4 regions of the Salinivibrio sp. IB574 genome follow, and region 3 is predicted to be linked to each of the others. Evidence: predicted binding sites of a transcription regulator. Region 3 holds the regulator's gene; each other region holds the start of a gene.
The links. The regulator MetJ, encoded in region 3, represses methionine synthesis genes. The targets are predictions, from matches to a motif close to TTAGACNTNTANANGTCTAA.
Positions count from the first base shown of each region.

Region 1 (3,187 bases), on a different contig from region 3:
TGAGTATCGGCCTGTCCTTGCTCATCAAACGCCATCACTATCACCGCTGCACCATAGCGACGGACCAAACGTGCTTGGTGAAGAAAGGCTTCTTCTCCTTCTTTGAGCGAAATAGAGTTGACGATGCCTTTCCCTTGAATGCACTTGAGGCCAGCTTCAATCACCTCCCATTTGGAGGAGTCAATCATCACAGGCACACGGGCGATATCCGGCTCGGCCGCGCAAAGATTGAGAAATCGCACCATGGCCTTTTCGGCATCCAACATACCCTCATCCATATTGATATCGATGATTTGGGCGCCGTTTTCCACTTGCTGCAATGCCACTTCAAGCGCTTCGTCATATTGCTCTTCAACGATTAAACGTTTAAAGCGTGCTGAGCCGGTCACATTGGTGCGCTCACCCACATTAACGAACAAGCTATCGGCATTAATGGTGAGTGGCTCGAGTCCAGATAAGCGACAGGCGACGGGATGAGCCGGCAAGGGGCGAGGAGGATGCGTCGCAACAACATCACTGATCGCTTGAATATGTTCGGGGGTGGTCCCGCAACAGCCACCGACCAAGTTGATAAAGCCAGATGCCGCCCACTCATCAATGTGCGTCGCCATCTGTTCAGGAGAGAGATCATATTCGCCAAAGGCGTTGGGCAACCCCGCGTTCGGGTGGACAGAGACAAAGCCCTCACAAATGTCGCTCAGCTCTTTAACGTATTGGCGCAATTCCGCCGGCCCGAGCGCGCAGTTCAAGCCAAAAGACAGTGGCTCGACATGACGCAACGAGTGATAAAAAGCGGCGGTGGTTTGTCCGGATAAGGTACGCCCAGATGCATCAGTGATAGTGCCAGAGATCATAATGGGCAGGCGTGAACCACGAGCATCAAAGACCTTCTCCACCGCAAACGCACAGGCTTTGGCATTCAAGGTATCAAAGATGGTCTCCAACATGATGATATCTACACCGCCCTCAATGAGGGCTTCGGTAGACTCAGCATACACGTCGACTAACTGATCAAAACTGACATTGCGAAAGCCCGGGTCATTCACATCCGGTGAGATCGAGCACGTTCGGTTAGTGGGCCCTAACACACCCGCGACAAAGCGGGGTTTAGTTGGCGTTTTCGCCGTCCACGTATCAGCAACCTCACGCGCAAGCCGAGCGGCCGCTAAGTTGATTTCCGCACTCAGCGCTTGCATGTCGTAATCGGCCATCGCGATTTGGGTGGCGTTAAAGGTATTGGTTTCAATAATGTCCGCGCCCGCAGCCAGATAATCACTATGTAGGGCAGCGATTTTATCGGGCTGAGTCAGCACCAAAAGGTCATTGTTACCTTTTACATCACAGTGCCAATCTTTAAAACGCGCGCCACGATAATCGGCCTCATTGAGCCCTAGCCCCTGAATCATGGTGCCCATACCACCATCGATTACCAAAATACGTTCGCGCAGTTGCTGTGTCAGTCGGTCCATACTCATTACGCTTATCATCTTCCTCATTGCGATAATTTCATCCTACCACAGCGAAAATGGAAATCTAGACGTCTATTTAAATGAATTAATATTGATCTATTTCAAATCTGCTGTTCGTTTTGGAAGCGATTTCTATTAATATTTTGTAACTCTTTTTTCCACTCCCTAGCCGTATCAGGAATGATGTATGTCAACCTACGCTATCCTCAGCTTTATGGCCGCTGCCGCCATTATCATCGCGTTTATTAACAGTAAAATTAGCCGCGTCCAAACCACCATCGCAATCACGGCGGGTGCACTTTTACTGTCTTTAGGGATAGTGATTGCCGGTCAGTATCAAGCCCTGCCTCTAAAGGCGATTGCCGCGCAAACCTTAGGGGATATTCATTTTGAGGAGTTTCTCCTTGAGGGCGTGCTTGGCTTTCTACTTTTTGCTGGAGGGCTGGGCGTCAAACTGCCTTCGTTTTCAGACCAAAAATGGGAAATCACCACTCTTGCACTCGGTGCGACACTGATCTCCGTGTTTTTAGTGGGATCTGGTGTGTGGGGCGTGTTCCAACTGATTGGGGTACAATTTGATTATATTTACTGCTTACTTTTCGGCGCCCTGATCTCACCCACGGACCCCATTGCCGTGCTTGCGATTGTCAAAAAATTACATGCCCCCATGCGTATTACCACCCAAATCGAAGGCGAGTCGTTGTTTAACGATGGTTTTGGCTTGGTGGTGTTTGTGACTATTTTCACCCTCGCATTCGGACACCAAAACCCAACCTTGGCGGGCACCCTGTCGCTGTTTGCGCAAGAAGCGATTGGCGGCATATGTTACGGCCTAGTTTTAGGCTATGCCTTTCACCGTTTGATTTGTGCCACTAACGATCACTCCATGGAGCTGTTACTCACTTTAGCCATTCCCAGTGCAGGCTATGTGCTCGCCGATATGCTGCATGTTTCCGGACCACTGGCAATGGTCGTCTCCGGGATCATGATCGGTAACTGGACCCGCTTTATTGGCTTTTCCAAAGAGAGTGAAGATCACCTCGACCATTTCTGGGAACTGGTCGATGAATTTCTTAACAGCTTACTGTTCTTGCTCATCGGCTTAAGCTTGTTGCAAATCACCTTTCATGAAGAGGACTGGATTGTAATGGGTTGTGTCGTGCCTTTAGTGCTAGCGGCTCGCTATTTGAGTGTCAAAGCCTGCTATCTCGGTTTCCGATGCTTTCGCGAATATAACCCGTGGGCTGTGCGCATTCTCACATGGGGAGGATTGCGTGGAGGCCTCGCCTTGGCCATGGCCATGGCGGTACCAGCCGGCATTATTGTGGTCCCAGAAAAACAAATCGATGTCAGAGAGCTGATTTTGGTGATGACTTACGCGGTGGTGGTGTTTTCTATTTTGGTACAAGGCTCAACCATGACCGGCATGGTTGATAAAGCAAACGCAGCTCAAGACGAGATGGACAAGCGCCTTCAATGAACTCCGCTCCTTTGTCTATCATAAAGGCGCCAGATGGCGCCTTTATTATTCATCAAGCGTAAAGTTAGACGCTGAAAATGTATCCAAGTCGAAGGGGGTTTGCTGATAGACACAATAGTTCAGCCAATTCGCAAACAGCAGATGCCCGTGACTGCGCCAGCTCACATACGGTGGCTGAGAAGGATCGTCATCCGGATAATAGTTAATGGGGATCACCGGCTCCATCCCTTCCTCTAAA
Region 1 is NZ_MUFN01000028.1:42,364-45,550, forward strand. Features, by position in the region: gene metH (methionine synthase) at 1-1,487, opposite strand, end outside; gene BZJ17_RS13455 (sodium:proton antiporter) at 1,657-2,949, shown strand; gene metA (homoserine O-succinyltransferase) at 2,995-3,187, opposite strand, start outside.
Region 1: metH (methionine synthase) is a predicted target of MetJ. The motif match lies at 1,526-1,545, and genes of this name have one in related genera.

Region 2 (3,187 bases), on a different contig from region 3:
ACTCGTTCAAAAACGGCATCAGCCAGTGGTTCAGAGACTGCGGACATGGCAATCGTTACCTCACTCGAGTTAACGTCTTGGGGTCACGTAACATGCGTCATTTAACACGTGTCACAGCACATGGGTGATTAAAAAAGGGAAGCCGCTGCTTCCCTTCCTTTCTTTGCGCACAATGAGCGTTAGCCCAAGATTAACCAAGTTTAGCAAATTCGCGCAATAGCTCGGCTTTGTCGGTTTTTTCCCAAGGGAAAATATCACGACCAAAGTGACCATATGCGGCGGTTTGCTTATAAATCGGTTGTAGCAGATCAAGCATTTCCTGCAGACCGTATGGGCGCAGGTCGAAGTTTTCACGCACCGCCTTGATGATGATTTCAGGGGCCACTTTTTCGGTACCGAAGGTTTCGACCATGATAGAAGTCGGCTCGGCGACACCAATCGCGTAAGACAATTGGATTTCACAGCGGTCCGCCAGACCGGCAGCGACAATGTTTTTCGCCACATAGCGTGCCGCATAGGCGGCTGAGCGGTCAACTTTCGATGGATCTTTACCGGAGAATGCACCACCACCGTGACGGGCTGCACCGCCGTAGGTATCGACGATAATTTTACGGCCAGTAAGACCACAGTCACCCATTGGGCCACCAATTACGAAACGACCGGTTGGGTTGATGAAGTACTTGGTTTCTTTGGTCAGCCATTCGGCAGGAAGAACAGGCTTGATAATCTCTTCCATCACCGCTTCACGCAGGGTCTCGGTAGAGACGCTGTCGCAATGCTGAGTAGAAAGCACAACCGCATCGATGCCGACGATCTTGCCGTTGTCGTACGCAAAAGTGACCTGACTTTTAGCGTCTGGACGCAACCAATCTAGGGTGCCATCTTTACGCGCTTGCGCTTGGCGCTCGACCAAACGGTGCGAGTAAGTGATCGGGGCAGGCATAAGGACATTGGTTTCGTTGGTTGCGTAACCAAACATAATGCCTTGGTCGCCTGCGCCTTGATCTTTGGGGTCGGCACGGTCAACACCTTGGTTAATATCTGGTGACTGCTTACCAATGGTGTTGAGCACTGCGCACGAGTTGGCATCAAAGCCCATGTCTGAGTGTACATAGCCAATGTCGCGAACCGTTTGGCGTGTCAGCTCTTCAATATCGACCCACGCTGAGGTGGTGATCTCGCCGCCGACCATTACCATGCCGGTTTTTACATAGGTTTCGCAGGCAACGCGCGCTTTTGGATCTTGCTCAAGAATTGCATCCAAAACGGCATCTGAAATTTGGTCTGCGATTTTATCTGGATGGCCTTCAGAGACAGACTCTGAAGTAAACAGGTGCTTAGCCATGTGACACTCTCATTGTTTATCAAGAATACCGACGATACGAGGCGAAATCGATCGCCGATCATCTCAGATGTTTTAACTTCTAGACGTCTATTCTATTCGTAATTGTGACAAACGCAAGCAAGTTGATGCATAGCGCTATCTATCTAGGTATAGCAAACGATTGCGCGGTCAGGCGTTATTCGACGGCTACAGGCATAACATCATCGGCCATCTGAGCATCTGTCCACGCTTTGGGAGCACGAGTGATAAATCGCTCCACCAGTGTTTCTATGCGCAAAGGCAGTCGCCCCGAGGCGCTATATAATCGAATCGGTACCGCGGCCGACTGCCAGTGTGGCAAACAGCGGATAATCTTGTCTGGATGATGCGCCTGATACCCTTCAGCATTCCATGTGGGTAGCAGGCCCACACCTTGTCCGTTGGCAATCGCATCGATTTGAATCGCAACCATATCGCAGTTAAACCGGCTGGGAAGCGCGCTCAAATGATAGGGAGCCTGATGGGAGTGAAACAGTGTGAGTCCACGTCGGCGCAACGCAAACACATCCAGCCAAGCGTGATCATCCAACGCGCAGGGGTGTGAAAACGGACCATATACCTGAACATACGCGGGCGAGGCGTAAATGCCGTAGTGCCAGTGACCCAGTGTTTGGGTGCGACAATTGCTAGGGAGCATCACATCGTCGGCCCAGATAACAATATCAGCCGCTTGGATACGCTGTGCACTCAGCTCACTGGTTAAGGTGATGGACACTTTGGGATGCTCGGTTAAAAAATGATTCAGTAAAGGACCAGCCCAGCCACGCATGAGCGCCGGATGGCAAATGACTTCAATTGGCCCTTTTAGCTCATTATTCAGACCGTGAATGGCTTCTTGGCTTTCCTCAGCCAGAGCCAAAATTTGCGAGCAATAGCGCGAAAAGGTTTCGCCGGCTTTAGTGAGTACCAACCGATTTCCCTGCCGTTGGGTTAATGCTTGGCCAAGGTCACTTTCTAATTGTGCCAGCCGCCGACTAATGGTCGATTTGGGCTGGTGGAGTGCGTCAGCCGCTGCGGTCAAGCTTTGATGGCGGCAAAGGGCATCGAACGCACGGATAGCGGCAAGGTCCTGCATGCTTCTTTATCCTATTTTTCTTTTTTATCAGTAAGATGAAATAAACGCTTACTTGTTTCACGTTCTAAAACTGGAACAAGTTGTTCCAGTTTTAGGGCTGGGTTTCCTTACTCTAATATGAATAATTCTCACTAATCAAATGATAATTATTATCAAAAAATGGAGTAAGATATGTCTAGTCGTCTTCGTCCCGTTGTGGTTGGGATGGTATTAGCGGGAATGCCTATAGCCTCACTTTCTGCCGCTGAGGCAGCCAACACGGAAACCATGGTGATCACCGCCTCTGGGTTTGAGCAGGTGACTGCCAAAGCACCTGCCAGTATTAGTGTGATCAGCCGAGATCAGTTAGAAGGGCGCTACTATCGTGATGTGACAGACGCATTGAAACGGGTACCGGGTGTGGTGGTGACTGGCGGTGGTGATACGACGGATATCAGTATTCGCGGCATGGCTTCAAAATATACCCTGATTTTGGTGGATGGCCGACGAACCTCAAGCCGTGAAACGCGCCCTAACAGTGACGGCCCGGGTATTGAGCAGGGGTGGCTGCCACCGCTACAAGCGATTGAACGTATTGAGGTCATTCGTGGCCCTATGTCAACCCTGTATGGCTCGGATGCGATTGGGGGGGTTATCAATATTATTACGCGTCGTGGTGAACAAGATTGGCACGGTAACGTGCAGCTGAGCACCGTGATGCAAGAAAATCGCGCATCGGGCGATGAGCA
Region 2 is NZ_MUFN01000024.1:26,672-29,858, reverse strand. Features, by position in the region: gene BZJ17_RS12445 (SprT family zinc-dependent metalloprotease) at 1-47, opposite strand, end outside; gene metK (methionine adenosyltransferase) at 191-1,345, opposite strand; gene BZJ17_RS12435 (LysR family transcriptional regulator) at 1,521-2,459, opposite strand; gene BZJ17_RS12430 (ligand-gated channel protein) at 2,631-3,187, shown strand, end outside.
Region 2: metK (methionine adenosyltransferase) is a predicted target of MetJ. The motif match lies at 1,417-1,436, and genes of this name have one in related genera.

Region 3 (3,187 bases):
CGACACGGCCTTTAATATGAGGTTATCCCTATGAAAGCTGGTATCCATCCAGAGTACAAAGCTGTCAATGCTAAGTGTTCTTGCGGCAACGAATTCGCGTTCAACACCACTCTTGGTAAAGACATCAACCTAGACGTGTGTGACAAATGTCACCCATTCTACACTGGTAAGCAACGTATCGTTGACACCGGTGGCCGTGTTGACCGCTTTAAGAAGCGTTTCGGTGCCCTTAGCAGCAAAAAATAAGCCGCTAACAGCCGAATGCGAAAAAGGGGTGCGAAAGCGCCCCTTTTTTGATCCCGTCGTCACCTTTTTAACGTCGAGAGGTCGGAGGTTAACGTTCGGGACCGTTTTGGACTGGTGGACCTTTAGCCACTGCGTTAACATCTTCTATCTTGCTTGAATCTACCTTGTGGTTTGAGTATAGCGTTGCTGATATCAGCAGCCTTCCCAGCTGATATTGGTGCATCCCTTCACGATAATAACTAGGAACACTACATGTCGGACGATAAACGCCAGCAAGCGCTGGATTATCATGCATACCCTACTCCCGGAAAAATCTCTGTTGAATTGAGCAAGCCTGCTGACTCGGCGGCGGATCTGGCGTTGGCATACAGCCCAGGCGTTGCAGAGCCGGTCCGTGAAATCGCTCAGAACCCAGACGCTGTGTATCAATACACCGCAAAGGGCAACATGGTTGCGGTGATCTCAAACGGTACCGCCATTTTGGGATTGGGTAACTTAGGGCCAATGGCCTCAAAGCCCGTCATGGAAGGTAAAGCTTTATTGTTCAAGCGTTTTGCTGGCTTGGACTCGATCGACATTGAAGTCAAACACCGTACTATCGATGAATTCGTGGATACCGTCGCGAACATCGCGGATACCTTTGGCGGTATCAACCTAGAAGACATCAAAGCGCCGGATTGCTTTGAAATTGAAAAGCAGCTGATTGAACGTTGTGAAGTGCCTGTTTTTCACGATGATCAGCACGGTACCGCGATTGTTACCGCAGCGGGTATGCTGAATGCTCTTGAGCTGCAAGGCAAAGATATTGGTGAAGCCACCATTGTGTGCCTCGGTGCTGGTGCCGCGGCCGTTGCCTGTATGGAGCTATTGATCAAATGCGGCGCGCAACGCGAAAAAATCTACATGCTGGATCGAAAAGGCGTGATCCACACCCGTCGCGACGACATCAATAAGTACAAGCAATTGTTTGCTAACAATACCGACAAACGTACCCTCGAAGATGTGATTGAGGGCGCTGATTTGTTTGTGGGTGTGTCAGGGCCAGACTTACTCTCGCCAGAGGCATTAAAACTGATGGCCGATAAGCCGGTTGTTTTTGCCTGCTCGAACCCAGATCCTGAAATTAATCCAGAGGTCGCGCATCAAGTCCGTGATGATTTGATCATGGGGACAGGGCGCTCGGATTATCCAAACCAAGTCAACAACGTACTCTGCTTCCCGTTTATTTTCCGTGGCGCGTTGGATGTGCGTGCCAGTGAAATTAATGATGCAATGAAACTGGCGGCCGTCGAGGCGATCCGTGGTTTGGCGAAAGAGCCTGTCCCACAGTCGGTATTGGACGCGGCAGGTGTTGATGCGCTGCATTTTGGCCCAGACTACATTATTCCTAAGCCAATGGATGCACGCTTATTGCCACGCGTGGCTCGCGCGGTGGCACTTGCAGCGGTTGAAACTGGCGTCGCCCGTATCGAGATGCCAGACAACTATATGCTCGACAAGGCATAATGCGTGAGCGTTAGGAAAAACGTGCTCTCATAAAACCTGAAAAGGTTGTGCCGAGCACCTATGATGACAGAAAACCCGCCAATCGGCGGGTTTTTTTAGTATTCGCTATCGTCGAACTCGATACCTAATTCTTTCATGATCTGACGCGCTTCAGCAGGAATGCTGTCAGGCTTGTCTTTGCGAATATCGTCATCGGTTGGCAATGGCTGGCCGGTATAAGCATGCAAAAATGCTTCACACAGCAGCTCACTGTTGGTCGCGTGACGCAGGTTATTAACCTGACGGCGTGTCCGCTCGTCAGTGAGAATTTTTAAAACTTTAAGTGGGATAGAAACGGTGATTTTTTTCACCTGCTCCTTTTTCTTACCATGCTCGGCATACGGATTAATGTAATCGCCGTTCCACTGCGCCATGTCTCACCTATCTTGATTATTGAATACCCAGAATGATGCTGCGGAGATTCTAGCTATATTAACCGCCACATGCAAAGCTGTATAGACGTCTAGAAGTGTTGACGTCTCAAAAAGTGCAGGGTAAGGTGAGGATAACAACGCTGGCTCGCGCACCACATCGCAAGGATGAACCATGACCCGAAAAAAAACTGACACCATCGCTGTAAGAACTGGCATTGGCACCGACACGCAACATCATGCGGTGGTCCCCCCTTTATATCTCTCGACCAATTATCGCTTTCCTGCGTTTGGGGATGTGCCCACCTATGACTATGCACGCGGAGGGAATCCGACCCGCGCGCAGTTAGAGCAAGCATTGACTGATCTAGAAGGGGGCGCAGGTGCGGTGGTAACCAACTGTGGGATGGCCGCGATTAATTTGGTGTTATCGCTATTGAATGCGGGTGACAAAATTGTGGCCCCACATGACTGTTATGGTGGCACGTACCGGTTGCTTGAGTCCCGAGCCAAGCAGGGAATTTGGCAGGTTAAATTTGTCGTCCAATCCGATCCAGACGCCTTGGCGAGTGCCTTGGCAGAATCACCGACGTTGGTGCTGGTGGAAACCCCATCGAACCCCCTGCTGCGCGTGGTCGATATTGCCGATATTTGCCAACAAGCGCATCAAGTTGGTGCTTGGGTGGTGGTTGACAACACTTTTTTATCTCCCGCCTTACAGCAACCACTTGCGCTAGGGGCCGACATGGTGGTGCATTCGACCACCAAATTTATTAATGGGCATTCTGATATTGTCGGTGGCGCGGTCATTGCAGCAACCAGTGAACTTGCCGAAACCTTAGCGTGGTGGGGCAACTGTATAGGAGCCACGGGCAACGCGTTTGACAGTTATATGACATTGCGAGGGTTGCGTACCTTAGGCGCACGGGTTAAACAACACCAGCAAAACACGCAAGCGGTACTCGCCTATTTGCAAACGGTTCCTGCTGTGCGCCAACTCTATTATCCGGGACTCACGACCCATC
Region 3 is NZ_MUFN01000025.1:6,192-9,378, forward strand. Features, by position in the region: gene rpmE (50S ribosomal protein L31) at 31-246, shown strand; gene BZJ17_RS12575 (malic enzyme-like NAD(P)-binding protein) at 499-1,752, shown strand; gene metJ (met regulon transcriptional regulator MetJ) at 1,848-2,165, opposite strand; gene metB (cystathionine gamma-synthase) at 2,338-3,187, shown strand, end outside.

Region 4 (3,187 bases), on a different contig from region 3:
TAACCAATTCGAATCACTAAAACGCTGCAGTGCGCGTGGTAGTGTGTAGGTTTTGTCTCCAACCCGAATCTCGTTAGAGCGAGCGACTTGAATGCGTGATGCCTCGTCTTGTTCAGGGGCGTCGAAAATCGCACTCATCATGTCCGCTTCTAGATCATCGTCCCAAGGCAGAGTGCCTGCTGCGAACTCGTGCTCGGTCTCAGCCTCTTCAAACGCGGCTAATGCTAGCGCTTCTTCTTTCGCACTCACATGCTCACGGCATTGTTGACATAATTCAACGTGTGCAGAGAGAGCAATCGCCATGGATGTCGGTAATTGGCCGGCTGCAAAGGCATCCAGCAGTTCGGAAGAAGGATGATATTTAATCATTGTTGACCTCCAGATGATTGCGCAGCTTCTCGAGCCCGAGTCGCAAACGCGACTTCACGGTCCCTAATGGAACATTAAGTTGGTCCGATAGCTCTTGGTGAGTGAGTTGCTTTAAGTACACACTTCGATTGCACCTTACGAAGCATATCGAAGCTGATGTTACGCATGATGGTAAACACCCAGGTCGTTGCCGCCCCCTTCTCCGCGTTGTAAAGATGGGCTTTTCGCCACACCACCAACATGGTCTCTTGGACCAGCTCCATCGCCTGTCCGTCCGCGCGCAGATGTTTGGTTCCATAAGATCGGATCTTCGGGCCAAAAAAGCGAAACAAACGCTCAAAGGCGACACGGTCTCGCTGTTCCGCAACGCGTAATAATAGCTCCGACAACTCTTCCTTCGTCACGTCAGTCATTGTGGTGCGTGTATTCCGTCTCGAGGTTGAAGCTTCAGTATACATGGTTTGAGGCGCAGTCATAGTTGAGTCCTATCTGTCAGTGCCGTCCATCTGACACCCCAATACGCACCACAAATCATTTGGATCACTCGACGTGTTCTTCAAGCAGTTGGTGAATGAATTGCTTGGCCTCATCGGCAGAGTCTTGTGCGATAAACCATTGTTTTTGCGCACTCGTGAGGGGCAGAATCTCTAACCAACGCTGACACGCCCAGGTGACATCCTCGAAATGAGGCTGTTCATACTGCTCGGCGTGGTCAGGATGAGCAGCAAATATGTGCTTGAGGCTGGTGGCAATGCGCGCTTGCACCTCATCGTCCGTATTATCGACATAATCATCGTGTGGCCAATCATGCAGGGTACGTATTTCACCCAACCACAATTTGTCGGGCGCTTGTTCGGTTGACATAATTTCCACCCGTTGTCGGCCCGCAATGGTTATGCCCAGCAATCCATCGGGAAGCGTCTCGAAATCAACGATATCGACCAAAGTACCGTATTTATAAAGCCGCTGACCTTGCATCATTGCAAGGACAAACCCTTCTCCGTTGGCGGTACATTCGCGTACCAACCGTAAATAGCGGGGTTCAAAAATACGTAGTTTTGCTCTGCCACCCGGTAACAAAAAGAGGGGCAAAGGAAACAGCTTGGTCATATCCGCGCCTCCTGATAATCGATTGAACATGCTGACTAATACGCGCCCTTAGCGACAAGCGATCAAGCGTCCAGAGAATCGCATAAACAATGATTGACATATTCTTCTTATTTGGCAGTATGGATGTCTAAATGGCTTTTCGGAAAGGATTACCGATTGATGAAATCTCTACGTGCTTCTTTTATTCTCATACTCGGACTCACGCTGGTTGGCTGTTCAGAATCACACGATAAGGTGATCAAAATTGGCGCCACAGTGGGGCCGCATGCACAGGTGGTTGAAGCGGTTGCTGAGCAAGCAAAAGCTGAGGGGATTGCGGTCGAGGTAGTCGAATTTTCCGACTATATTTCCCCCAATGCTGGCTTGGCGGATGGCAGCTTAGATCTAAACAGTTACCAACATCAGCCGTTTTTGGATAACTATAACCAAAACAACGGTAGCCAGTTGGTATCGATGGGACGTTCCATTTTGATGCGGATGGGGATCTACTCTGATCGCGTTGAGCATGTTGATGCGCTGCCGAATGGCGCACAAATTGCGATTCCCAACGATCCTACCAACGCGGGACGCGCATTGCTATTGCTGCAAGAGGCGGGGTTAATTACCTTAGCCGACAGTGTCGGCTTTAAAGCTACCTTGCAAGATATCATCGCCAATCCTAAACAACTCGAATTTGTTGAGGTTGAGGCGGCACAACTGCCACGCAGCTTGCAGGATGTCGATGCGGCGGCGATCACCATGAACTATGTGATGTCATCGGGATTAAGCCCGAGTGAGCAAGGTATTTTCTTGGAGTCGAAAAATGCTCCCTTGGCGGTGATGGTTGTGGCCGCCCGCGAAGAAGATAAAGACAACCCCGACCTACAACGTTTGGTAGCGCTGTTTCAGTCTCAACAAACCCGTGACTTTCTTGAAAAGACATTTAAAGGCACGATTGAACCCGCTTTTTAAATGCGCGTCGCGCTCAATAATTAAGATGCCCGATTCGTGAAACCGTAGGAAATTGGATGCAATCGGCTACTCGTCCATTTAATTGGTCGCCCGTATTGCTGGCATGCTTAACCGTCAGCATTGGGCAGTTCAGTATGGGATTGGTCTTCCCGTCTTTGCCGTGGATAGCCCGAGACTTTAGCCTCAGTATGGATGATGTCCAGCTGCTGATCTCTGCCTATCTACTCGGCTTTGGGCCATCACAGTTTATCTACGGGCCGATCTCGGATGCACTTGGCCGTCGCCGCGTGTTATTGGCTGGGGTATTGCTCTCCTTGATTGGTTTAACCGTGATGGTGAGCTTTAGCGCCAGTTTCACCGGTTTGGTCATTGGCCGCTGCATTCAAGGAATGGGCACCGGTTGCTGCGCTGTGCTCTCACGTGCCTTTACCCGTGACTCGTATTCGGGGGATCAGCTTCCGCAAGCCATGTCATATCTAATCATGGTCGCCTCATTTACGCCTATTGTGGCTCCTGTGATTGGCGGGTTCGTTAACCACAATCTAGGCTGGCTGGCGATTTTTATTTTGTTAATGGTGTACACCAGCTTGGTGTGGTGCGTGTTGTTTTTCCTGTTCAAAGAAAGCATGCTCGCTCGTTCGCCGTTGCCTAATGTGAAGGTGATCCTCGGTCGCTATGGCGCATTGCTAAAAACACCGTATTTTCTCTATTTCGCCAGTATTAGCTGGGTGAATTTTACCTTGGTGATTACCACGGT
Region 4 is NZ_MUFN01000001.1:21,984-25,170, forward strand. Features, by position in the region: gene BZJ17_RS00100 (ChrR family anti-sigma-E factor) at 1-369, opposite strand, end outside; partial or broken gene BZJ17_RS00105 (sigma factor) at 362-782, opposite strand; gene BZJ17_RS00110 (LON peptidase substrate-binding domain-containing protein) at 910-1,479, opposite strand; gene BZJ17_RS00115 (MetQ/NlpA family ABC transporter substrate-binding protein) at 1,639-2,430, shown strand; gene BZJ17_RS00120 (multidrug effflux MFS transporter) at 2,487-3,187, shown strand, end outside.
Region 4: BZJ17_RS00115 (MetQ/NlpA family ABC transporter substrate-binding protein) is a predicted target of MetJ. The motif match lies at 1,591-1,610, and genes of this name have one in related genera.